DNA from 4 places in the Vibrio atlanticus genome. Region 3 is predicted to be linked to each of the others. Evidence: predicted binding sites of a transcription regulator. Region 3 holds the regulator's gene; each other region holds the start of a gene.
What was found. Region 3 encodes PurR, which represses purine synthesis genes. Its sites were predicted from a motif close to TNANGNAAACGTTTNCNTNA; they were not measured.
Positions count from the first base shown of each region.

Region 1 (5,944 bases), 460 kb from region 3:
CATTCTCACCCCAGCCTTCTGGAGACCAAGAGTTAGCAACCGTACGGAATACACGCTCTGGGTGAGGCATCATGATAGTCACGCGGCCATCTGTAGTCGTTAAACCAGTGATAGCGTTTGGCGAACCGTTCGGGTTATTCGGGTATTGCTGCGTTTGGTTACCGTTGTTATCAACGTAACGTAGAGCAACTGTACCTGAATTTTCAATCGCGTTTAGGTGGTCGTTATCACGTACTTCTACGCGGCCTTCACCATGAGAAACAGCGATTGGCATACGAGAGCCTTCCATGCCATTGAAGAATACAGAATCTGACTTCTGAACTTCAACGAGGCTGAAACGTGCTTCAAAACGCTCAGATTCGTTGCGAACGAAACGTGGCCAGTACTCAGCACCAGGGATTAGCTCGCGCAGGTTAGACAGCATCTGACAACCGTTACACACACCTAGAGAGAAGGTATCTTCACGCTTGAAGAAGTTTTCAAACTGGTCACGCGTAGAGTCGTTAAACAGAACCGACTTAGCCCAACCTTCACCAGCGCCTAGTACATCACCGTAAGAGAAACCACCACAAGCCACAAGGCCGTTGTACTCTTCTAGTACCGCTTGACCCGTTAGGATGTCGCTCATGTGAATATCAGTCGCTTCGAAGCCTGCGCGGTCAAATGCTGCTGCCATTTCAACGTGAGAGTTAACACCCTGCTCACGTAGAATCGCCATCTTAGGCTTAGCGCCCGTGTTGATGTAAGGAGCAGCAATGTCTTCGTTTACGTCAAAGCTTAGTTTCACGTTCAGACCTGGGTCTGAATTGTCTTTCTTCGCTTCGTGCTCTTGGTCTGCACAGATTGGGTTATCACGTAAACCTTGCATCTTGTGCGTAGTTTCAGCCCAGATAGTACGTAGTTCAGTACGGTTACGTTGGATTACAACGTCTGCGCCTGACTTAATCACTACTTCGTCTGATGCTTCAACAGAACCAATTACGTGTGAACACGCTTCTAGGCCGTTTGCAGCAAGTGTAGAAAGTACTGCGTCTAGGTCATCGTTACGAACTTGGATTACCGCACCTAGCTCTTCGTTAAATAGTGCAGCTAGTGTGTCTTCACCTAAAGCTTCAATGTTTGCATTAACACCACAGTGACCTGCGAATGCCATTTCTGCTAGCGTTACAAATAGACCGCCATCGCCTTTATCGTGGTAAGCCACAACTTGGTCATTAGCAACCAGTGCTTGAACGCCTTCATAGAAGCCTTTTAGTTGTGCTGCGTTGTCTACGTCAGCTGGCTTATCACCAAGCTGCTTGTAAACTTGTGCCAGTGCCGTAGCACCTAGACGGTTTTTACCGTTACCTAGGTCGATAAGTACTAAGCTTGAACCACCTTTGTCAGTGCGAAGTTGAGGCGTAATGGTTTTACGAACATCTTCAACACGAGCAAACGCAGTAATAACAAGAGATAGCGGAGACGTTACTTCTTTCTGCTCGCCGTTCTCTTCCCACTTAGTCTTCATCGACATTGAGTCTTTACCCACAGGGATAGTTAGACCCAGAGCCGGACATAGCTCTTCACCCACGGCTTTAACCGCTTCGTAAAGACCTGCATCTTCACCCGGGTGACCCGCTGGAGACATCCAGTTAGCCGACAGTTTAATGTGTTTGATATCGCCGATGTTGGTCGCTGCGATGTTAGTGATTGCTTCACCAACTGCTAGACGAGCTGACGCGCCAAAGTCTAGAAGTGCTACTGGCGTACGCTCACCAAGAGACATCGCCTCACCATGGTAAGAGTCGTAGCTTGCTGCTGTTACTGCGCAGTTTGCTACAGGAACCTGCCATGGGCCAACCATTTGGTCACGAGCTACAAGGCCTGTTACCGAGCGGTCACCGATGGTGATAAGGAATGTTTTCTCTGCCACTGTTGGTAGGCGAAGAATACGGTCAACCGCTTCGTTTAGTTCGATACCAGAACGGTCAATCGCAGGATTGTTTGCTTTTAGCGTCTTCGCGTCACGGTGCATCTTAGGCGTTTTACCTAATAGGATGTCCATCGGCATGTCGATTGGCGTATTGTCGAAGTGTGAATCTTCTAATTTAAGATCACGTTCTTCTGTTGCTTTACCAACAATCGCGAATGGAGCGCGTTCACGCTTACAAATCGCTTCAAATGTCGCTAAGTCTTTATCAGCAACCGCCATTACGTAACGCTCTTGAGATTCGTTACACCAGATCTCAAGTGGGCTCATGCCCGGCTCATCGTTTGGCACGTCACGTAAGTTAAAGATACCGCCACGCTCGCCATCGTCTACTAACTCAGGAAGAGCATTGGAGATGCCGCCCGCGCCCACATCGTGGATAAATGCGATTGGGTTCGCATCACCAAGCTGCCAACAACGGTCGATAACTTCCTGACAACGACGTTCCATTTCTGGGTTTTCACGTTGTACAGAAGCAAAATCTAAGTCTTCAGAAGAAGAACCAGAATCCATTGAAGATGCAGCACCGCCACCAAGGCCGATATTCATTGCTGGACCGCCAAGAACGATTAGGCTTGCGCCTACTGGGATCTCTTTCTTCTGAACATGATCATCACGAATGTTACCTAGACCACCAGCCAGCATGATTGGTTTGTGGTAACCACGTACTTCTTCACCTGCGTGAGAGTTTACTTTCTCTTCGTAAGTACGGAAGTAACCCAATAGGTTTGGACGACCAAATTCGTTGTTGAATGCTGCGCCACCAAGAGGACCTTCAAGCATGATATCCAAAGCAGTAACGATACGGCTTGGCTTACCAAAGTCTGTTTCCCAAGGTTGAACGAAGTTCGGAATTTTCAGGTTAGATACAGAGAAAGCAACCAGACCCGCTTTTGGCTTACCGCCAATACCTGTCGCGCCTTCATCGCGGATTTCACCGCCTGAACCTGTCGATGCGCCCGGCCATGGAGAGATTGCCGTTGGGTGGTTGTGCGTTTCAACTTTCATCAAGATGTGTGTTTTTTCTTGGTGGTAGTTGTACTGGCGAGTTTCTGGATCTGGGAAGAAACGACCCACTTCAGAACCTGTCATTACCGCTGCGTTATCTTTATAAGCAGACAGAACGTGCTCTGGTGTCGTTTCAAAGGTGTTCTTAATCATCTTGAACAATGATTTTTCTTGCTTAACGCCATCGATAGTCCAATCAGCGTTAAAGATCTTGTGACGACAGTGCTCTGAGTTCGCTTGTGCAAACATCATTAGCTCGATGTCAGTCGGGTTACGACCTAGCTTCTCAGTGAAGCTTTCAAGAAGGTAATCAATTTCGTCTTCTGCAAGTGCTAGACCTAGGGTAACGTTTGCTTTTTCAAGCGCTTTACGTCCACCAGTTAGTAGGTCAACTTCCGCATAAGGAGCAGGCTCAGCAACAGTGAACAGTGCCGCCGCTGATTCGAAGTCAGTGAAAACCACTTCCATCATACGGTCGTGCAGAATGGCTTTCAGCTCAACAAGTTGAAGCTCAGAAAGTTCAGAAGAGGTTTCAATGTAGAAAGCAGTACCGCGCTCTAGACGTGACACTTTAGCCAGTCCACAGTTGTGTGCGATATCTGTTGATTTTGAAGACCAAGGCGAGATAGTGCCCGGGCGTGGCGTTGCAAGCAGCAGTAAACCTTCAGGTTCATGCTCTTCAATCGTTGGACCGTAAGTCAGTAGCTTTTCTAGCTTCTCAACTTCAGACTCATCTAGGTCTGCCGTTAGATCAGCAAAGTGGGCAAACTCAGCGTAAATACCTGTTACAGGTAAGCTTAATTCACGACAAAGCTCTAAAAGCTTGTTAACACGAAACTCAGATAGAGCTGGGGAGCCACGCAAAATTCTCATGTGCTTAGGTCTCTTATGCAGTTGATTAAGGTAGTATTGGAATAAATTCAGTGGGTTATAGGAACAACCTAACTGTTTTCTTCGAAGCTATTCCCGAAGGTTGCCAAACCTATGCCGATTCCACCTCTTCAATGCGAGCGCATTATAAAGCATTTCTTTTTGTGACGTAACACCAAAAGCAACCGTTTGCGTGATTTTTTTTATCTTTATGCGTAAATGGTACTTTTGCTGCATTTATCAGCACTTTTACAACTGTTTAAATAAACCTGCTTTGCCAGCCTTGCGGGGTTTGGTATAAAGGGGCTTCCACTTTTCGAGATTTCATTTTGATGCCTAAATTTACGCTCATCTTTTCGTCTAAGTTCCTTCTGCTTGCCATTGCCCTAGTTGGGTTGGCTGGATGCCAGATTGAGTCAGAACCTAAAAGTGTCCTTGAGCAGATACGAGAGCGAGGCGTTCTTCGCGTCGGCACCCTAAATAACCAACTCTCTTATTACATTGGTCCCGATGGCCCTGCTGGTTTGGATTACGAATTAGCGCGTGAATTTGCGCAGGAGCTTGGTGTAAAGCTTGAGGTTAAACCCGCTTACCGTTTGTCTGGCCTCTTTCCAGCCTTAAAGAAAGGCGAAATCGATCTTATCGCAACCGGCTTAACGCAAAACAATAAACTGACACGCGCTTATCGTGCCGCACCTGCTTATTACTATGTAAGCCAACAGGTCGTATACAAAAAAGGCCAGTGGCGACCAAGAAATCTTCAACAACTGATCAAGTTCGAGAATAAGCGTCAAGCTGATTTCGTAAAAGCACAAACTGAATCAGAAGAAACGGCATCTACCGAAACATTGACGCCATCTTTGGTGGTAGTGAAGGACTCACATTTTGAGCCAACACTAAAACAGATCCAGAACAAGCACGATGACTTTATCTACGATGCAATAGGTAATGCTGACATCAATGACCTGCTAAAAGAAGTGTCGACTGGTGAACGCTTGTTTACTGTTGCGGACTCGATTGAGCTGTCACTCGCACAACGTTTATACCCAGACGTAGCCTTAGCTTTTGAACTGACAGAAGATCAACCTATCTCTTGGTATTTACAGAAATCTGAAGATGAAAGCCTTTATGCATTACTGATTGAGTTCTTTGGTAACCTAAAACAGTCTGGTGAACTGGCTTCACTGGAAGAAAAATACATCGGCCATATCGGCACTTTTGATTACGTTGATACTCGTGCATTTATCCGTGCATTGGATAGCAAGCTGCCAAAATGGTCGCCACTATTTCAGAAATATTCTCAAGAATTTGACTGGCGCTTGATTGCCGCTTTAGCATACCAAGAGTCACACTGGAATCCGGTTGCACGCTCTCCAACCGGTGTTCGAGGCATGATGATGCTGACACTGCCTACCGCGAAGAGCGTTGGTGTAACCAATCGTCTCGACCCGAAACAGTCGGTACAAGGCGGTGTTGAATATTTACGTCGTATCGTGAATCGAGTGCCCGACTCAATCACTCAGCATGAAAAGATCTGGTTTGCGCTTGCCTCATATAACGTAGGTTATGGGCACATGATGGATGCTCGTCGCTTAACCAAAGCACAAGGCGGTGATCCTGATGCTTGGGGTGATGTGAAAGACAGGCTTCCTCTGCTAAGACAGAAGAAGTACTACAGCAAAACTCGTTACGGGTATGCGCGTGGTGATGAAGCAAGGAATTACGTTGAGAACATTCGCCGTTATTATCAGAGCATTATTGGCCATGTAAATAAGCGTAATAAAGAGGAAGAAGCGAGCCTTGAAGGTTTGGTCGTTATCCCACCTCTAGAGGTATCAGATGCTGAATCAACAATCAGTGAAACTGAATCCGCAGTGAACGACGCTGAGTCTTCCAAATAAAAGAAAAAGAGCAATGCCATTTAGCATTGCTCTTTTTTATTGCATCACGATAAATGACCAAAACAAACAAAACGCCTGCGATATCCAGTGTGTCATATTGCAGTAACAATCGAACTTTATAACGTCACACCATAAGCGACATAATGCTCTGTTGCATTCAGCTCTTAGCCATCACGATAGTGGTTCAGAAAGCCAA
Region 1 is NZ_AP025460.1:791,917-797,860, reverse strand. It holds gene purL (phosphoribosylformylglycinamidine synthase) at 1-3,850, opposite strand, end outside; gene mltF (membrane-bound lytic murein transglycosylase MltF) at 4,180-5,748, shown strand.
Region 1: a site for PurR is predicted at 4,025-4,044, ahead of purL (phosphoribosylformylglycinamidine synthase). Genes of this name have one in related genera too.

Region 2 (5,944 bases), 370 kb from region 3:
AGAGAACACAATCGTGCCTTCTTCACGAAGAAGACGCTTAAGGTTTTCCATCAACTGAATGTGATCACGTTGAACATCGAACGATTGATCCATACGCTTAGAGTTTGAGAACGTAGGTGGATCAATAAAGATCAGGTCGTAAGAACCCTGCTCTTTAACCAACCACTGTAAGCAGTCAGCTTGAACAAACTGATGTTGACGACCAACACGGCCATTAAGCTCCATGTTCTGTTTTGCCCACTCAAGGTAGGTATTCGACATATCAACCGTTGTTGTAGAGCGTGCGCCACCGACAGCAGCATGAACAGATGCACTGCCCGTATAAGCGAACAGGTTTAGGAAGTCTTTGCCTGCAGCCATCTCACCGATACGACGACGAGTGATCTTATGATCTAAGAACAAGCCTGTATCTAGGTAATCATGAAGATTAACAATCAGCTTAACGCCGTATTCGTTCACTTCTAGGTTAGATGAGTCTTGAGCCATCTTCTGGTATTGAGAACGACCTTTCTGCTTCTGACGAACCTTGAGAACCACGTTGTTTGCTTCAACGCCTGTTACTTGAATAGAAGCACGGATAATATCGGTTAAGCGACGTTTCGCCTTCTCTTCCGGTACATCTTTAGGCGCTGCGTATTCTTGAATCACAAGGTGACCTGGGTATACGTCAATCGCTACATTGTATTCTGGTAAGTCCGCATCGTAGATACGGTAACAATCTAGTTGCTCTTTCTTAGCCCACTTGCCAATTTTACCGATGTTCTTTTTAAGACGGTTTGCGAAGTCTGGAGCAATAAGTTGCTCTTGTTCACCCGTTGGACGCTCTGACATCGGACGATCTGAAATTGAGTAGTTCTTTTGGTGACACGGTAACGCACCGTTGTTCAATTTGAACTGTTTGTCTGCACGCATACGTAAGCAGCTAAGCAGTTCGTCAGAACTAGAGAAGATAGACGCGTTACAACCGCCAAATTCCGCTTTAAGTTGTGCACCGAATGCCGTGTAAAGTGCAATCAAACCCGGCTCTGTGCCAAGACGCTCACCATAAGGTGGGTTAGAAACAATCACACCATCAGCAAACTCTGTAGGACGCTTAAGCTTTGCAGCATCGCCTACTTCGAATTCAATCAGCTCTTCAACACCAGCACGACGAGCATTGTCACGCGCTGTTTTGATCATGCGCTCGTCATTGTCGTAGCCATAGAACTTACACTCTACTTTCTTAACGCCACGACGACCTTGAACGTTCGCTTCAGCTTTCACTTCAGCCCACAGTTCTGGTTCAAAATCTTCTAGTGATTCAAAACACCACTTCTGGCGTTTAACACCTGGAGCCATGTTCGCAGCCATCATTGCCGCTTCAATCACTAACGTACCTGAACCACACATTGGGTCTAGGAAAGGCTTAGTCGCATCCCAGCCACTACGAAGAAGAATCGCAGCAGCAAGGGTTTCACGCAATGGTGCTCGGCCTGATTCTGGACGGTAACCACGTTGGTGAAGACCGCTACCTACCATATCAACACCAAGAATCGCTTTATCACGATGTAGACGAACGTGAATACGAATATCTGGATTTTCTTTGCTGATAGACGGACGAGGCAAAGACTTTTTCTCAAAGCTATCAACAACGGCATCTTTTACTTTCATCGCACCGTATTGGCTATTACGGATTTCGTTGTTTGTACCGTTAAAGTCAACAACAAAACGCTTAGAGCTATGGAATTGATTTACCCAGTTAACCGCGGTGGTTGATAGGTACAAATCCATGTCGTCCATACAAGTGAATTCAGAAAGGACACGTACAAATCTAGAAGCCAAACGACTCCATAAACAACAACGATAAATTTGCTCATTGGTCGCTTTGAATTTAACACCTGCTTGAACAGGTTTTGCATTTGTAATCCCTAGTTGGGTTAGTTCTTCAACTAATAAATTCTCAAGGCCGTTTGAGGTAACCGCTAGATATTGATTCATAGTGTTCTTTTATTGATAAAAATTAGCTCGATTATACCTGAATTTGTTATTAGAGCATCACACTAAACTTGTCTTTTCATTGAATCTTTCGACTAACTGGCTAGCAAACACACAGTCATGAAGCGATCGCTTACCCACATCCCCTTAGAACATAAGACTTATCGAATCAGCACAATTTATGACCAAACATCGACCAATGCGGCGGTGTGAATTTATATTCACCCTAAAATTGGTATATACCAGAGTTAATTTAAGACTGAAAGTTAGCTACAAAAGCACAAAAACAGGGAATAAAGGGAGGTGATTTACACTTCTGGCGATGAAAATAGGCAGAAACTAAGATGAAAAAACAGTCACAAGTTCACTAATTAAATAGTTAAGCGGTGATGTATTTATCTGGATGAGGTTTTTTAGGCACAAAAAAATCGGCTATTGAGCCGATTCTAAGGAAGGTTTGATAGGTTTATGCGTTGCAATGTGTGTTAGAAATGATGAACTAAACTGGGGAATTAACCGACCATTGCAATATGTGTATGGTGAAAATGAAGAATAGAGTTCGCGTCTACCATCCTATCGTGCATCACTTTAATCGAGTCTCCAAAGCTTAACCCTTTTGAAGGTGTGAGCAGAAACTCCTCTAAGTCGACAAATGCACATAGGCTCGCACACTCTCCCACTTCCAATACAATGAAGTAACCTAGGCTATGCTCGTTATTCATTTGTACGATATCCCCTTCTTGAGGAGATTCGTGGCCAGCGCCTTGTGAATCGAAGAACCAGCTTTTAGGCTGTACTGGCTTGTGGAAGCGCTTTGCTGCCACACAATATAGTGCGAGTTCAGCTTGGCGAGGCTCAGACAGTTCTAAGCCAGAAATTTGTTCTTTGAAGGTTTGGTATGAAGATGCGTCATCAACGGTGAATTCATTATCTCTAAACGCGCAGTCCACCAGCTTATTGCGGACCAGATTCGTTTTGAAAATCATATCCTCTCCGAGGTTTAGCATTAATGAACATTGCTGCTCATCGTAATACCAACTCCATGTATCGCTAGGTTTAAGCATCATTTCGTCTCACACTGTTGAACCATTCCATTAGGTAAAACGCAAAATTACCTTCAATTACAGTAATTTTACTGAGCAATAGGTAAAAAAAAAGAGGAAATGAATTCCTCTTTCTTATCGCTTCTCTCTACAACTCAGTGAGTTACAGTGTCTCTTTTAGTAAGACGATGCCAAATTATAGCTTTCCTAAAATAACCAAATCTTTTTGATAACTCTGTTTATAAAAGCTCTGGGTTTATAAAAGATCTGGTTTTCGGGGACTATAAATTTTTAACGATGTCGCCTACAAGACCAGGGCCTTTGTAGATGAAACCAGAGTAAACTTGTACAAGCTTCGCGCCTGCCATCATTTTCTCTTTCGCAGCGACGTAAGAGTCAACGCCACCTACCCCGATGATCGGTAATTGGTCACCCAACTCTTCGTGAAGTTTACGAACCACTTCAGTACTGCGAGATTGAACTGGACGTCCACTTAGGCCACCCGCTTCATCGCAATGTTTCATGCCTTCAACGATTGAACGATCCAATGTTGTGTTTGTTGCGATCACACCATCGATCTTATTTTTGATCAATGATTCACAAATTTGGCTAATTTCGTCATCACTTAGATCCGGAGCAATCTTAAGAGCAAGAGGAACATATTTACCATGCTTCTCTTCTAGTTCAGATTGTTTCGTTTTAAGTTCAGACAATAGATCGTCTAGAGCTTCGCCGTATTGTAGAGAACGAAGTCCTGGAGTATTTGGTGAAGAGATGTTCACAGCAATGTAACCAGCGTATTGATATACCTTCTCCATACAGATCAAGTAATCTTCAGCGCCCTTTTCAATTGGTGTGTCTTTGTTCTTACCGATGTTGATACCTAAGATGCCGTCGTAGTTCGACTTCTTAACGTTCTCAATAAGGTTGTCGACGCCTAAGTTATTGAACCCCATGCGGTTGATGATACCTTCAGCTTCAACAAGACGGAACAGACGTGGTTTGTCATTACCGGCTTGTGGACGAGGAGTTACCGTTCCTACTTCAACGAAACCAAAACCCATTGCGCCAAATGCATCAATACATTCGCCGTTTTTATCTAGGCCAGCCGCTAGGCCAACTGGGTTTTTAAAAGTAAGACCCATGCATTCTACAGGTCGATTAGGTAATTGTTGGCGATACAAAAGATCAATAGGAGTGCCTGTGAAGCGTTTGAAATTTTGAATTGCAAGATCATGTGCCTTTTCGGCATCAAGTTGGAAAAAGCCAGTTCTGGCTAGACGGTAGAGCATTGTGCCTCCGATAGAAAAAAGCCCCGTGTAAACGGGGCGATATTATTTACTTATTTACTCAACTATTCAATCTATTACTGTCTGTAAGGGTAAGATAATCGAGTTTGTTAGCGAATGAGGTTCTTTATTAAGCAAACGTTATCGTTTCTGCAGTCAGTTTACTCATTTCTAGTCTCTACCATATTACAGCCACCCACTCTTTTAACAACAAGCAAGGTGTCCACGAAGTGGGTCCGTTGAAAGAAGTGGGTCCGTCAAAAATCGTCAGATCGATTGATGCCACTTTATAGAAACGAAAAAGGCAGACCTTATGGCCTGCCCTTGTGTCTTTCGTTTTATCTAATCACTAATCTGTCGACATGCAGTTTAGATTCAATAACATCAATTCACGCAGTGCTACTGAGAACTTGGCAAACTCATGAACCGAACCCACTTTGAATTCGTTCAAGATGCTTTCCCAACGATGTAGAGAAACAGAGTTACTTTCCATCCAATCATCAAGCGCTTTAATCACATCGATGTCTGAAGCACAACCACAGTTGAGCACTTGCCCAGTTAGCTGACGTTGCTGCCAATCCAGATCTTCTCTGAATGCTGCACGTGCCAGCGCTTGCCAGTTGTTATCTACAGCTTGACCATTGATTTGCTTCAAGAACCAGTGCAGAGACAAACGGTCGCCAAGGTTGAAGTAAAGCTTAGACGCTTGTTGTACTGTTTTACCTGTCTCACGAGCCACTGTGGATATATCCAGTGCTGAGTACAAGCTAGACAAACGCGCAACTGAATTAGCCAACTCAGCGTTTACGCCTTGGTCAATCCATAACTGTGCCATTGCGTTATGCTCTTCTACTTCAGAAGCCACTAGGTTTTCATCCAGTTTCTCTGTGATAGTAAGAACATCGCCTTGGTAAAGTTCAATCAATGCTTTCACTGACTGTTTTCCGGTACGGTTTCTTAGCAACCAACGAGCCAAACGACGAAGTGTACGACGAACATGGTAGATCAATTCATATTGAGCTTCAGAACTTGAAACATTGTCCAGTTCACGGATGCTCTTCAGAACTTTGCCAAGACCGTAGATTTCACGTGTTGCCGCGTAAGCATTGGCAATATCAACAATATTTGCGCCCGTCTCTTCTTGCAGACGAGTAACGAAGTTACAACCCATCTCGTTAACCATTTGGTTAGCCAGTGCCGTCGCAATGATTTCAGAACGTAGTGGATGATTATCCATGTGCTGAGAGTAGTTACGACGTAACGCTGTTGGGAAGTATTGCATAAGCTGTTGAGCATGGAATTCATCATTAGCGATATCATCACTAACAAGATCTTCTTTAAGCACCATTTTACCGTAAGCGACAAGTACAGAAAGCTCAGGTCTTGTTAGGCCTTGGCCCTGCTTTTCACGCTCAAGCAATGTTTCGTCATCTGGGATGTATTCCAAACCACGATCCAAGTACCCTGCTTTTTCCATTGTATGAATAAAGCGGATTTGCTCTTTTACTAAGCCAACACCTTGATGCTCAGTAACCGAAATAGACTCAGCTTGGCAATATGCGTCGTCTAGAACGATTTCGCCAACTTCATCTTCCATCGATTCAAGTACTTGGTTACGTTGCTTAACGGTTAGATCAC
Region 2 is NZ_AP025460.1:1,626,562-1,632,505, reverse strand. It holds gene rlmKL (bifunctional 23S rRNA (guanine(2069)-N(7))-methyltransferase RlmK/23S rRNA (guanine(2445)-N(2))-methyltransferase RlmL) at 1-1,977, opposite strand, end outside; gene OCV30_RS07135 (cell division protein ZapC) at 2,487-3,041, opposite strand; gene pyrD (quinone-dependent dihydroorotate dehydrogenase) at 3,299-4,309, opposite strand; gene OCV30_RS07125 (NAD-glutamate dehydrogenase) at 4,656-5,944, opposite strand, start outside.
Region 2: a site for PurR is predicted at 4,437-4,456, ahead of pyrD (quinone-dependent dihydroorotate dehydrogenase). Genes of this name have one in related genera too.

Region 3 (5,944 bases):
CGAAATACGCCACAAGAGGTTTTTAACTCGAACCAACAACTCGCGAAGTTCGAAGGGTTTAGTAACGTAATCGTCTGCGCCCATTTCAAGGCCAACGATCTTGTCAATGCTATCCGTGCGTCCAGTAACTAAAATTATTCCAATGTCTGATTGACTGCGTAATTCGCGAGTTAGCATCAATCCATCTTCGCCTGGCAAGTTGATGTCTAACATAATGAGGTCAACGTTATTTTCTTCTAACATTTTTCTCATTTGAGCCCCGCTTTCAGCTTCGCTCACTGTGTAACCTTCGTTCTGGAAATATCCAACCAGTTTACTGCGGGTTACCACATCATCTTCTACGACTAATACGTGATAGCTCATCTACACCACTTTTCTTATTTAATAGTTTCAGTGACCATTCTATTCATAACTCGTAACAATTCTAGTACTACAGAAGATAAAAGCCAGAAACATGATTTTTTTTTGATACAAGACAATCTTAAACCTTGCTATTTGTCTCCCATCGCAATTCAATATAGGCATTACTACTAACGAGTAACTTTGCGTTTCGCAAATAACCTTGTTATTCAGCCTTGGTGTGCCTATACCCAAATCACTCGACGATGCTAGGTATACACACACCACAAGACTAAATCAGGATCTAAGAAATGAAAGATACGAAAGCATTCAACGAACAACGAGCAGAAATATACTGGTGGCTATCAAGCTTGTTCGCTAAAGAGCTCACTCAAGAAGAACTCGATCACTACCACTCTGTTGAAATTCGTTCTTTCCTAACTGGTTTAGGTGAAAATGAAACACTAAAGCCGGCGATTGATAGCTTAGTGGATGCGCTAAACCGTCTACAAACACGTGAAGATGCTCAATTAGAATTGTCTGCTGACTTCTGTGACTTATTCTTAAAGACTGATAAACATGGCGCACTTCCTTACGCTTCTATGTATATCGGCCAGACTGGCCTTTTGAACGATAAGCCAGCAAAAGATATGGAAGAGATCATGGCTAAACACAACTTAGTGGTTAACCAAGACCTAAAAGAGCCAGCTGACCACATTGCTATCGAACTCGATTTCCTAGGTAATCTAATCATTCGTTCGAACGAAACTGAACTTGAAGAAGAACTAGAGAAATCCTTCGCTGTTCAACAGCAATTTATCGAACAGCAACTGCTTACTTGGGTACCAAAGTTCAACGTTAAATGTCATGACATTGACACATTCGGTTTCTACGCTTCAGTCTCATCTCTGCTATTGGCATTCTGTAAATTAGACACTCAATACCTAGCGGGCGAATAAGCTTTTTTTGACGACTCGATAAATAAATTCAATAGAATTGTGACCATTCACCCGGATTTCTGGGTGAATTTTATTGCGAGTAATTTCTAGTCAGTCTAAAATTGTGACCGCAAACGATAAAATATGAAACATTCACGAAATGCTACACTTATTGAAGTTCAGAGCATTTCGGTGTTAAGACAAGCCGCTCAATAGCGGTTTTTTGTTTTTTAGCACTTTAGTACCCAAAGAGCCCTACAAATTTAAGCTCTTAGTTAGGTAGCTTAACGGCTACTTCATTCCGTACTTTGGGAAAGTAGCTTCTAATAGGATAAAAACATGGCCACTATAAAAGATGTCGCACGCTTAGCCGGCGTATCAACAACAACCGTTTCTCACGTAATCAACAAAACTCGCTTTGTTGCTGAAGCGACTCAAGAAAAAGTAAACAAAGCCGTAGACGAACTGAACTATGCGCCAAGTGCCGTTGCTCGTAGTTTGAAGTGCAATACAACACGCACCATCGGTATGCTAGTGACTCAATCAACTAACCTATTCTTCTCTGAAGTTATCGATGGTGTTGAGAGCTACTGCTACCGTCAAGGTTACACTTTGATCTTGTGCAATACGGGCGGTATCTACGAAAAGCAACGTGACTACATTCGAATGCTTGCAGAGAAACGTGTAGATGGCATCTTAGTTATGTGTTCTGACCTGACTGAAGAACTAAGAGAGATGTTAGACCGTCACGCAGACATCCCTAAAGTTATCATGGACTGGGGCCCTGAAAGCTCTCAGGCTGATAAGATCATCGATAACTCTGAAGAAGGTGGCTACCTAGCAACCAAATACCTCATTGAGCGCGGTCACTCCAAGATTGCATGTTTAAGTGGCCACTTAGACAAAGCAGCGTGTGTTGAACGCATCTCAGGTTACAAGCGCGCACTCAATGAAGCGAAGATTACTGCCGATGAAAATATGATCATCGAAGGCAACTTTGAATGTGACACAGCTGTGATTGCTGCTGACCAAATCATTGAGATGAAAGATCGTCCTACCGCAGTATTCTGTTTTAACGACACGATGGCATTAGGACTGATGAGTCGATTACAAGAAAAAGGCATTCGTATTCCTGAAGATATCTCAGTGATCGGTTACGACAACATAGAATTGGCTGAATACTTCTCTCCACCGTTAACGACGGTTCACCAACCTAAGCGCCGTGTTGGTAAAAATGCATTCGAAATACTACTAGAGCGTATAAAAGACAAAGACCACGAGAAACGCGTCTTCGAAATGCACCCTGAAATTGTTGAGCGAAGTACAGTTAAAACGTTAAATTAATTGATGTAATGAGTTTAGTTTAATCAAGCGCACCTTTAGGTGCGTTTTTTTTTTCAACAAACAAAGTGCACTTGCATGCATAATTCAAAGATCATTAATTGAAGCAACATCACATTTTGAAATAAGAAGTGTGAGCCTAATTCAACAAAAACTTTATTCTAATAACCCAGTCACGCACAGGGCAAACCACTTGAAAAAGTGGGACGCAAAGCTTCCGGCCTAAACCACTCGTTGGTATGGTAGCGGGGTTACCGATGGCAAAATGCAGTAACTACTAATACTTTAGTAATTTACAGCCTATTGACAATTTAATTGCAACATTTTGCTAATCTCTCGGACCTGCTTATTTGGTGGCGTAGTTCAAATACACCGAGATAAATAACATGGATAAACCGATACTAAAGGACTCAATGAAATTATTTGAGCCCCTAGGAAAAATTAAGTCACGCTCAATGTTTGGTGGATTCGGGCTTTTTGCTGATGACACTATGTTTGCCCTGGTTGTGAATGACCAGTTGCATATACGAGCTGACAAATGCACAACGCAACAATTCGAACAACAAGGATTTCAACCGTACGTCTACAAAAAACGTGGTTTTCCTGTCGTTACTAAATATTTCGCTTTACCTGAAGGCTTATGGCAAGACCAAGAGAAAATCTTGCAGCTTGCGACTACGTCTTTAGGTTTTGCTAAAGAAGAGAAAGCTGAACAATCTTCTGCTAAACCAACTCGACTCAAAGATCTGCCTAACCTTCGACTCGCCACCGAGCGGATGTTGAAAAAGGCAGGGATCGATTCTGTAGAACGTTTATATGAATCTGGCTCTGTAAACGCATTTAACGCCATCAAAGAATCGCACGCGTCTTCTGTCAGTATTGAACTGTTATGGGCGCTAGAAGGCGCGATCAATGGTACACATTGGTCTGTTATACCGCAGCAACGTCGTGAAGAGCTTATCAATCACGTCAATTAACATTGTCAGTGCAAACTATCTAGATAACTAAGCCGCATTTTTGCGGCTTTTTTTATATCTGGTGAAAGTTATTCTATGCTTTGCCTGTCTATCTATACTAATCGTATACATTGAAAAACTAATGGTATGCATTGAAAATTTAGAGGAAGTATCAATGAGTAAAAAAATGATATTGGGTATTGTGTTGGTCATAACCATCATCTTGTTAGGCGTCAATTTCGGCCAGTACTTAACGCTTGAAAATGCAAAAGCCCAGCAAGCTGTTTTGAATGACTACATCGAGAGCAATTTCATTGCCGCTGCCGCTATCTACTTTGTCGCGTATGTCATGATTACGGCTTTCTCAATTCCTGGCGCCGCCGTTGTTACGCTGTTAGGCGCAGCGCTGTTTGGGTTTTGGAACAGTTTACTGCTGGTGTCTTTCGCGAGCGCTATTGGCGCAACCCTCGCCTTCTTAAGTAGCCGTTACTTGTTACGTGACTGGATCCAAACCAAGTTTGGCGACAAGTTAGCTACCATCAATAAGGGCGTTGAAAAAGACGGTGCATTTTACTTATTCTCGCTACGTCTAATTCCTGTTTTCCCGTTTTTCCTTATCAATCTATTGATGGGTCTAACACCGATGTCGGTGAGTCGTTACTATATTACTAGCCAAATCGGTATGTTGCCGGGTACCGCCGTTTTCTTGAATGCCGGAACTCAACTCGCAGAAATTGATTCACTTTCGGGTATCGTGTCTCCCTCAGTACTGTTGTCATTTGCCTTACTGGGTGTGTTCCCAATTATTGCTAAATGGTTGATGAACAAATTTCGCTCAGCACCTGTCGCTGAGTAACGTATATAGCTAAATAACTAAATAACTAAATAACTAAATAACTAAATAACTAAATAACTAAATAACTAAATAACTAAATAACTAAATAACGCATGCAGCCAAATAAGGTTCTATTTCAATGAAAATCTTCAGTGCATCGAATCCGACAGAAGCTCATATCATCTGTGGATTGTTAGAAAGTGAGAATATTGCGTGTGAAGTCCGTGGTGAGGGTTTGTTTGGTTTAAAAGGTGAAATCCCATTTACCGAAGATACAGACCCTTACGTATGGTTATATGAGCCAGAACTCGCTAGTAAAGCCCGCACGATCGTCAATGACTACCAAAAACAGCAAGATTCGATCATCTATGAAGAGTGGCGTTGTGGTGAGTGTCATGAAATCAATGAAGCACAATTCGGGTCTTGTTGGCAGTGCGGCGCTGCTTCGCCTGAATAGCAGAGTTTCAGTTATTACAGACACGATTCGATCAAATACCTCCTCCAAATAAAAACGAGAAGCTAAATTAGCTTCCCGTTTTATTTTAATTCTATTGGATCATCTAGTCTGATAACCAACCCAGAGAATCACTGAATTTGCTTTTGGATAAAAGCGATTGATTGTTGATTGAATTCTTCAGGATTTTCTACATTACATACATGCCCACAGTTGGCAATTTCTACCAACTCGCTCGACTCGTGCGCTTCGACCATTTCTTTAACGGGTTTGATGAACATGTAATCGCGCTCGCCCATCAAATACAAAGTCGGAATCGGCAACTCCCTGTCTTTAAAGTATTTCATCAGTGGGTTCACATCAGCCGTGAGGATAAACCAGCGCTTGAACTCTTTTTGGCACAGCTTTTTCGCTTCGCGGATAAACAGGTGACGTGATTCTTTCTGACTTTTTTGCGGCATCACAACATAAGCAAAAAGGCTGTATAGCCACATATAAGGAATGATGTGCTTACTCAGGTTTCCTAATTTGATTAAGACTTGAGATCGAGTGTTGAGTTTAGTGACAGCACCACCAAGCACCATCGAACGTACTCTGCTTGCCGCCAGTTCGGCCACGTTACGAACGATAATTGTACCCAAAGACATACCCACAAAGTGTGCGGATCGGATTTTTAGATGATCTAACACTTTAAGAATATCGAGCGTTACTGATTTGAACGTATAACGGTTCGAAATCAGATCTTTAAGTATGTTGTCTGATTTACCGTGCCCTCTCAAGTCAATGAGAAGCAAGTTGAAATGCTGTTTATACGCTTTGATCTGCTTAAACCAAATGGAGGAACTGCCCCCTGCGCCATGCACAAACACAACCCACTCATCACTCGTAGGGTGAGTAAATGTTTTATGAAATAATAAACTCTCAGACATACCTATCGCTTAATTTATTTATGGAGCTAAGCCTCATCACAAGGCGATGACTAAGGATATCACGCAATTAAGAATTTTAAGTGATAATAGTGTCAAACCCAACACTAGTCATGTGAATACCTGACCACCTTTTCTACCTGACTAAAATGAGT
Region 3 is NZ_AP025460.1:1,254,355-1,260,298, reverse strand. It holds gene torR (two-component system response regulator TorR) at 1-363, opposite strand, end outside; gene torD (molecular chaperone TorD) at 651-1,298, shown strand; gene purR (HTH-type transcriptional repressor PurR) at 1,617-2,621, shown strand; cyclic di-GMP riboswitch class I at 2,792-2,877, shown strand; gene OCV30_RS05760 (TfoX/Sxy family DNA transformation protein) at 3,005-3,595, shown strand; gene OCV30_RS05755 (TVP38/TMEM64 family protein) at 3,750-4,430, shown strand; gene OCV30_RS05750 (putative signal transducing protein) at 4,549-4,866, shown strand; gene OCV30_RS05745 (alpha/beta fold hydrolase) at 4,995-5,792, opposite strand.

Region 4 (5,944 bases), 1.5 Mb from region 3:
TGATTGAGAAAGGTCAAATGCAGCAGATCGACGAAAACACGATCCAAATGGACATCACTTACCAGTCTGGTGAGCGTGCGACATTGATCGGAGTTCGTGATGGTGAGATGGTGACATACTTCATCGACGGCGAAGTAGTGGCACAAACTTCAATTGATGAGTTAGAAAGCTACGCGGCTTCACGCGCTTAATTGTTTATTTAGTCACAAGTACATAGCTACAAAGATTGGATACAAAAACAGGTACTCATTGAGTACCTGTTTTATTTTGTGTCTATAAACGGTGTTTACTGAAAAGTGCTATTTAGTGAAGAGCCCTATTTATTGGAAACACCATTTATTGAACATACATAGTTTATCGAATTATGCTTTTTCTGGGATAGCTGCAAGCAGTGCAACCATTTGATTCCAGAATAGCTCAACCGTATCGATCTTCACTTTCTCATCAGGAGAGTGAGGGAACTTGATGGTTGGGCCGAAAGAAACCATATCCATGTTCGGGTAAGGTTCTTTGAATAGACCACACTCAAGACCAGCGTGGATAACCATGATGTTTGGTTTGTGACCGTAGATACCTTCGTACATGTCGCGGAAGATGTGCATGATTTCTGAATCTGCATCTGGCTTCCAACCTGGGTAAGCACCAGAGAACGCGATGTTAGCGCCTGCTAGTTCAGCAACAGAGTGAAGCATGCTTTCTACTTGGCTACGACCTGAATCGATAAGAGAACGGATCAGGCAAAGCACTGTGATTGAGTTCTCTTCTGTTGTGATAACACCTACGTTTAGAGACGTTTCAACAACACCTTCAATCTCGTCACTCATACGAGTCACGCCGTTTGGACATGCGTTAAGTGCCGCGATAAAGCGAGCTTGGTCTGCTGACGCAAGTGCGCCCATTTCTACAGAAGCTTCTTCGTTGAAAGTCACGATGCTGTCTTCTACTTTACCTAGCTCTGTTGAAAGCAGCTCTGTGTAGTAGTTGTATAGCGAAGCCAGTTTCTCTTGGTTTTCAGCAGGAACAGCAACCGTTACGAAACCTTCACGAGGAATAGCGTTACGAAGGCTACCACCTTTGAATTCGACGATGCGAAGGTCTAGCTCTTTTGCGTGACCCGCTAGGAAACGAGCAAGCAGTTTGTTTGCGTTTGCACGACCTGTGTGGATGTCGCAACCAGAGTGACCGCCTTTTAGGCCTTTTAGCGTTAGCTTACGTGTAACGAAGTCAGCTGGAATCGCGTTACGTGCAATTTCAAATGTCATTGCCCCGTCGATACCGCCAGCACAACCCATGTACACTTCGCCTTCTTGCTCTGAGTCAGTATTAAGAAGGATATCACCTTCTAACCAACCCGCTTCAAGACCGAAAGCACCTGTCATGCCTGCTTCTTCATCTACGGTAAGTAGAACTTCGATAGGGCCGTGTTGGATTTCGTTCGAAGCCAGAACCGCTAGGCAAGAAGCCATGCCCATGCCGTTATCAGCGCCAAGCGTTGTGCCTTTCGCTGTAACCCACTCACCATCAATGTATGGTTGGATTGGATCTTTAGCGAAGTCATGAACTGTGTCTTCGTTCTTTTGTGGAACCATATCGATGTGAGCTTGCAGCACGACACCTTTTTTGTTTTCCATACCCGCCGTTGCAGGCTTTTTGATGAATACGTTACCCGTTGGGTCACGACGTACATCTAGGCCTTGCTCTGTTGCCCAAGCAATAATGTATTGAGCAAGTTCTTCTTCATGTTTCGAAGGGTGCGGGATTGAACAAATTTTATCGAAAAACTGCCAAATAGGGGCAGGGGACAATTTACTGATCTCAGAATGGAATTCAGACACGGATGACTCCTTTTTTATTTGATAACCATATATTTAGGTTTTGTAATGGCAAAAAACTAGAACAAAAATCTAAAATATGGGTCTGTTTTGATGGCAACAGCATACCACTTGAGCGTTTTGACGAGTAGCGGTTCTAAACCTCAAATAGCTCAAATTTTGAAAGCGATCTTGTCTATCTGATCATAAATAAGCGCGTTGATGCTTATAAATGGTACAGGCAAACGTTTGTTTAATTCAATTTTGTAATTTAATTGCAAGAATGAGTTTGTAAAATAACCGTAAATAGCCAAAAGTGTGACGTATAGCAAAAAATACTTGTAATCTTTTTTCTTTAGGGTATGTTAATAACCAACTTCTGAAGTGAAGAGTAAATGCTCAAAGGATGAGTCCGTTTTATCGCCTCCAAGGAACCGAGAAATCAAATTCGTTTTTTATTGATTTATTAAGGTGATAGTTATGAAAGGTTTACCATCTGCAATGTTCTGGATTAACAGCTCTGTTTACACTCGCAACTTTGCATACCCTACAAGCTTTGGTTACTAATACCACAAGCATGTAACTCGAACAGTTTTGTTCACCCCTATATATTGGAATTATTTTACAGCCCTTTTGGTTGACAGATTCTACCGCCACTCAGTTTTGAGTGGCGTTTTTTTTGCCTGCTACTTTTCCAAACCGCTTTCGCTTATCACTTTTCCTGCTGTTCTGCGTGGTTGTTTTTTAAACGCCGAAATATCAATTTGCGCCTTATTACTGATCCTGTTGAAAAATACATAACTATTGTGGGTTTGAATTCGGAATTTATTAGCTAGATTCTCAATGAAAATAGCCGATGGTAGAAAAAGCAACCAACTAATCATATTGAATGTTTTGATTTTAATTGCTTGTTTTTAATAATTATTTTCCATTTATGCTTTTATTTTTAATCGCTCTGTTTCATACGGCATTCTGATAAAGATCGATTAGAGCCTTAATTCTATCTGGAATTTGTTATTTGATAACTTTATAATCCACAGCCAATCGATTACGCAACCGTTTACTTTTTACCCTTATAGGATTCGATAATGTTCGAAAAGCTATTCAAACTCAGTGAAAATGGCACCAATGTGCGCACTGAAATCATCGCAGGTCTAACAACCTTCCTAACAATGGCTTACATCATTTTTGTAAACCCAATGATTCTAGCTGATGCTGGTATGGACCATGGCGCTGTATTTGTAGCAACCTGTTTAGCAGCTGCTATTGGCTGTTTCATCATGGGCTTTGTTGCTAACTACCCAATTGCTCAAGCTCCAGGCATGGGTTTGAATGCATTCTTTACCTACGCTGTTGTAATGGGGATGGGTTATACGTGGCAAGTTGCTTTGGCAGCGGTTTTCGTATCGGGCGTGATCTTCATCTTCTTAAGCATCTTTAAGATCCGTGAATGGATTATCAACTCGATCCCAATGTCTCTGCGTGTTGGTATCTCTGCAGGTATCGGTCTTTTCCTAGCGTTTATTGCTCTTAGCAATGCTGGCATCGTTGTTTCTAACCCTGCAACGAAAGTTTCACTGGGTGACATTACCGCGATTGCTCCTATCCTAGGTGCGCTTGGTTTCTTCCTTACGATTGCTCTTGTTCACCGTGGCGTGAAAGGCGCAGTAATGATTGCGATTCTAGCTATCACAGCTGTCGGTATTGCTATTGGTGACGTTCAATACGGCGGCATCATGTCGACACCACCAAGTCTTGCACCAACATTCATGCAGCTTGATTTCTCTGCTGTATTTGAAATAGGTATGATTTCAGTAGTATTCGCTTTCTTGTTCGTCGATTTATTCGATACAGCGGGCACTCTGGTTGGTGTTGCAACGAAAGCAAACCTAATCAAAGAAGACGGTAAACTGCCTCGTCTGAACAAGGCACTGCTTGCTGACTCAACAGCAACATCAATTGGTGCACTGCTAGGTACATCAAATACAACCTCTTACGTTGAGAGTGTTGCGGGTGTCGCTGAAGGCGGCCGTACCGGTCTAACAGCGGTTGTTGTTGGTATCTTGTTCCTACTGGCTCTTTTCTTCTCACCGCTTGCCGGTATGATTCCAGCCTACGCAACATCAGGTGCATTGTTCTATGTAGCAATTTTGATGATGTCTGGCCTAGTTGGTATTGATTGGCGTGATCTTACGGAAGCAGCCCCAGTCGTGGTAACATGTCTGCTTATGCCGTTGACATACTCTATCGCTGAGGGTATCTCACTAGGCTTCATCGCTTACGCTGCAATTAAGCTGCTAAGTGGTAAAGGTCGCGACGTTTCACCGGCTGTGTGGGTAATGTCGGCTATCTTTATTCTTAAATATACTTTCGCTTAATCGTCTAGATTTCTGCTTAATCGCTGAAGAGGCTATGTTTGAAATAGCCTCTAATAACATGACAAAATTATTAGGTTTTATACTATGAGCAACAAATTCGTTATCACTTGGGACAACATGCAGACTTACTGCCGTCAACTTGCTGAAAAGCAAATGCCAGCAGAGCAGTGGAAAGGCATCTGGGCTGTAAGCCGTGGTGGTTTGGTTCCTGGTGCAATCTTGGCTCGTGAGCTAGGTATTCGTCACGTAGATACGATTTGTATTTCTAGCTACGACCACGATCACCAACGTGATATGACAGTCGTTAAAGCACCTGAAGGTGACGGCGAAGGCTTCCTAATCGTTGAAGATCTTGTTGATAGTGGTGACACTGCACGCAAGCTTCGCGAAATGTACCCGAAAGCGAAACTGATCGCTGTGTGTGCAAAGCCATCTGGTGCTGACTTGCTAGACGAGTACATCGTTGATATCGCTCAAGACACATGGATTGAGCAACCTTGGGATACTAGCCTAAGCTACGTTGAGCCGGTAAATCGCAAGTCAAAATAAGCGTAAACTTAGTTTTTTGAGAAATGACCCTTTATAGGGTCATTTTTTTTTATATGATTAGTAACAACCATTTCTTATTAAGTATCCCAATGTCTGAATCAGAAGAAACGAGCTCAAACCTTTCGGAAACCTTGTTTGTAAAGCACAAGCAGGCTAAAGAGACCTCAATGCTGACACAATACATGCCAAGCTCTGAAGCGCTATTGGATGAGAAGCGTGAACAGCAAAACTCATCATGGTACCGAAACCTAAGACGTCTTCAGTGGGTATGGCAAGGCGTTAACCCCATTGAGCAAGAAGCGGTATTGGCTCGCATCGCGTCATCAGATAACTCTCGTACAACCGATGAGTGGCTTGATACGGTCATGGGTTACCGAAGTGGTAACTGGGCATACGAATGGACCAAACTGGGTATGCAGCATCAAAATCGCTCGAACGAGAAGAAGGGTGAAGAGATGGCTGAAGAGCTGTTTTCAGCATCGTTGTGCTTCAGCATTGCGGGCTACCCACATCTCAAGAACGACAATTTGGCGGCTCAGGCTCAAGTGTTGGCCAACGCAGCTTATTCTGAAGCAATTAAGCATACGAAGTTGATCGTCAAACAGATTGATATTCCATACCAAAACAAAAAGATCAAAGCGAATTTGCATCTAACCAAAACAGACAAACCACAACCGGTTGTGATTGTCAGCGCTGGTCTAGATAGCTTGCAAACCGATATGTGGCGCTTGTTTAGGGATTATTTAGCACCAAAGAACATTGCCATGCTAACGGTAGACATGCCATCGATAGGGCACAGTGCACATTGGCCGTTAACAGAAGACTCATCTTGTCTTCACCAAGCTGTCTTGAATGAACTGCCTAATATCCCGTGGGTCGATCACCACAAGGTTGGCTTGTTTGGCTTCCGCTTTGGTGGCAATGCGATGGTGAGATTATCTTTCCTTGAGCAGCATAAGCTTAAAGCGTGTATCTCTTTAGGCGCGCCAATTCACGATATCTTTGTTCATGCCGACAAATTGAAACAGATGCCTAAAATGCATTTAGATGTGTTGGCTTCGCGTCTTGGTAAAGGGGCCGTTGATATCAATAGTCTTTCTGGGCAATTGATGGCGTGGTCACTCAAGGTGCAAGGTTTGCTGTCAAACAGTAAAACCAGTGTGCCTATCTTGGCATTAGCGTTAGAGGGCGACCCAGTATCACCTC
Region 4 is NZ_AP025460.1:2,711,447-2,717,390, reverse strand. It holds gene OCV30_RS12090 (DUF3332 domain-containing protein) at 1-191, shown strand, start outside; gene OCV30_RS12085 (aminoacyl-histidine dipeptidase) at 363-1,835, opposite strand; gene OCV30_RS12080 (NCS2 family permease) at 2,900-4,189, shown strand; gene gpt (xanthine phosphoribosyltransferase) at 4,274-4,738, shown strand; gene frsA (esterase FrsA) at 4,828-5,944, shown strand, end outside.
Region 4: a site for PurR is predicted at 2,860-2,879, ahead of OCV30_RS12080 (NCS2 family permease). Genes of this name have one in related genera too.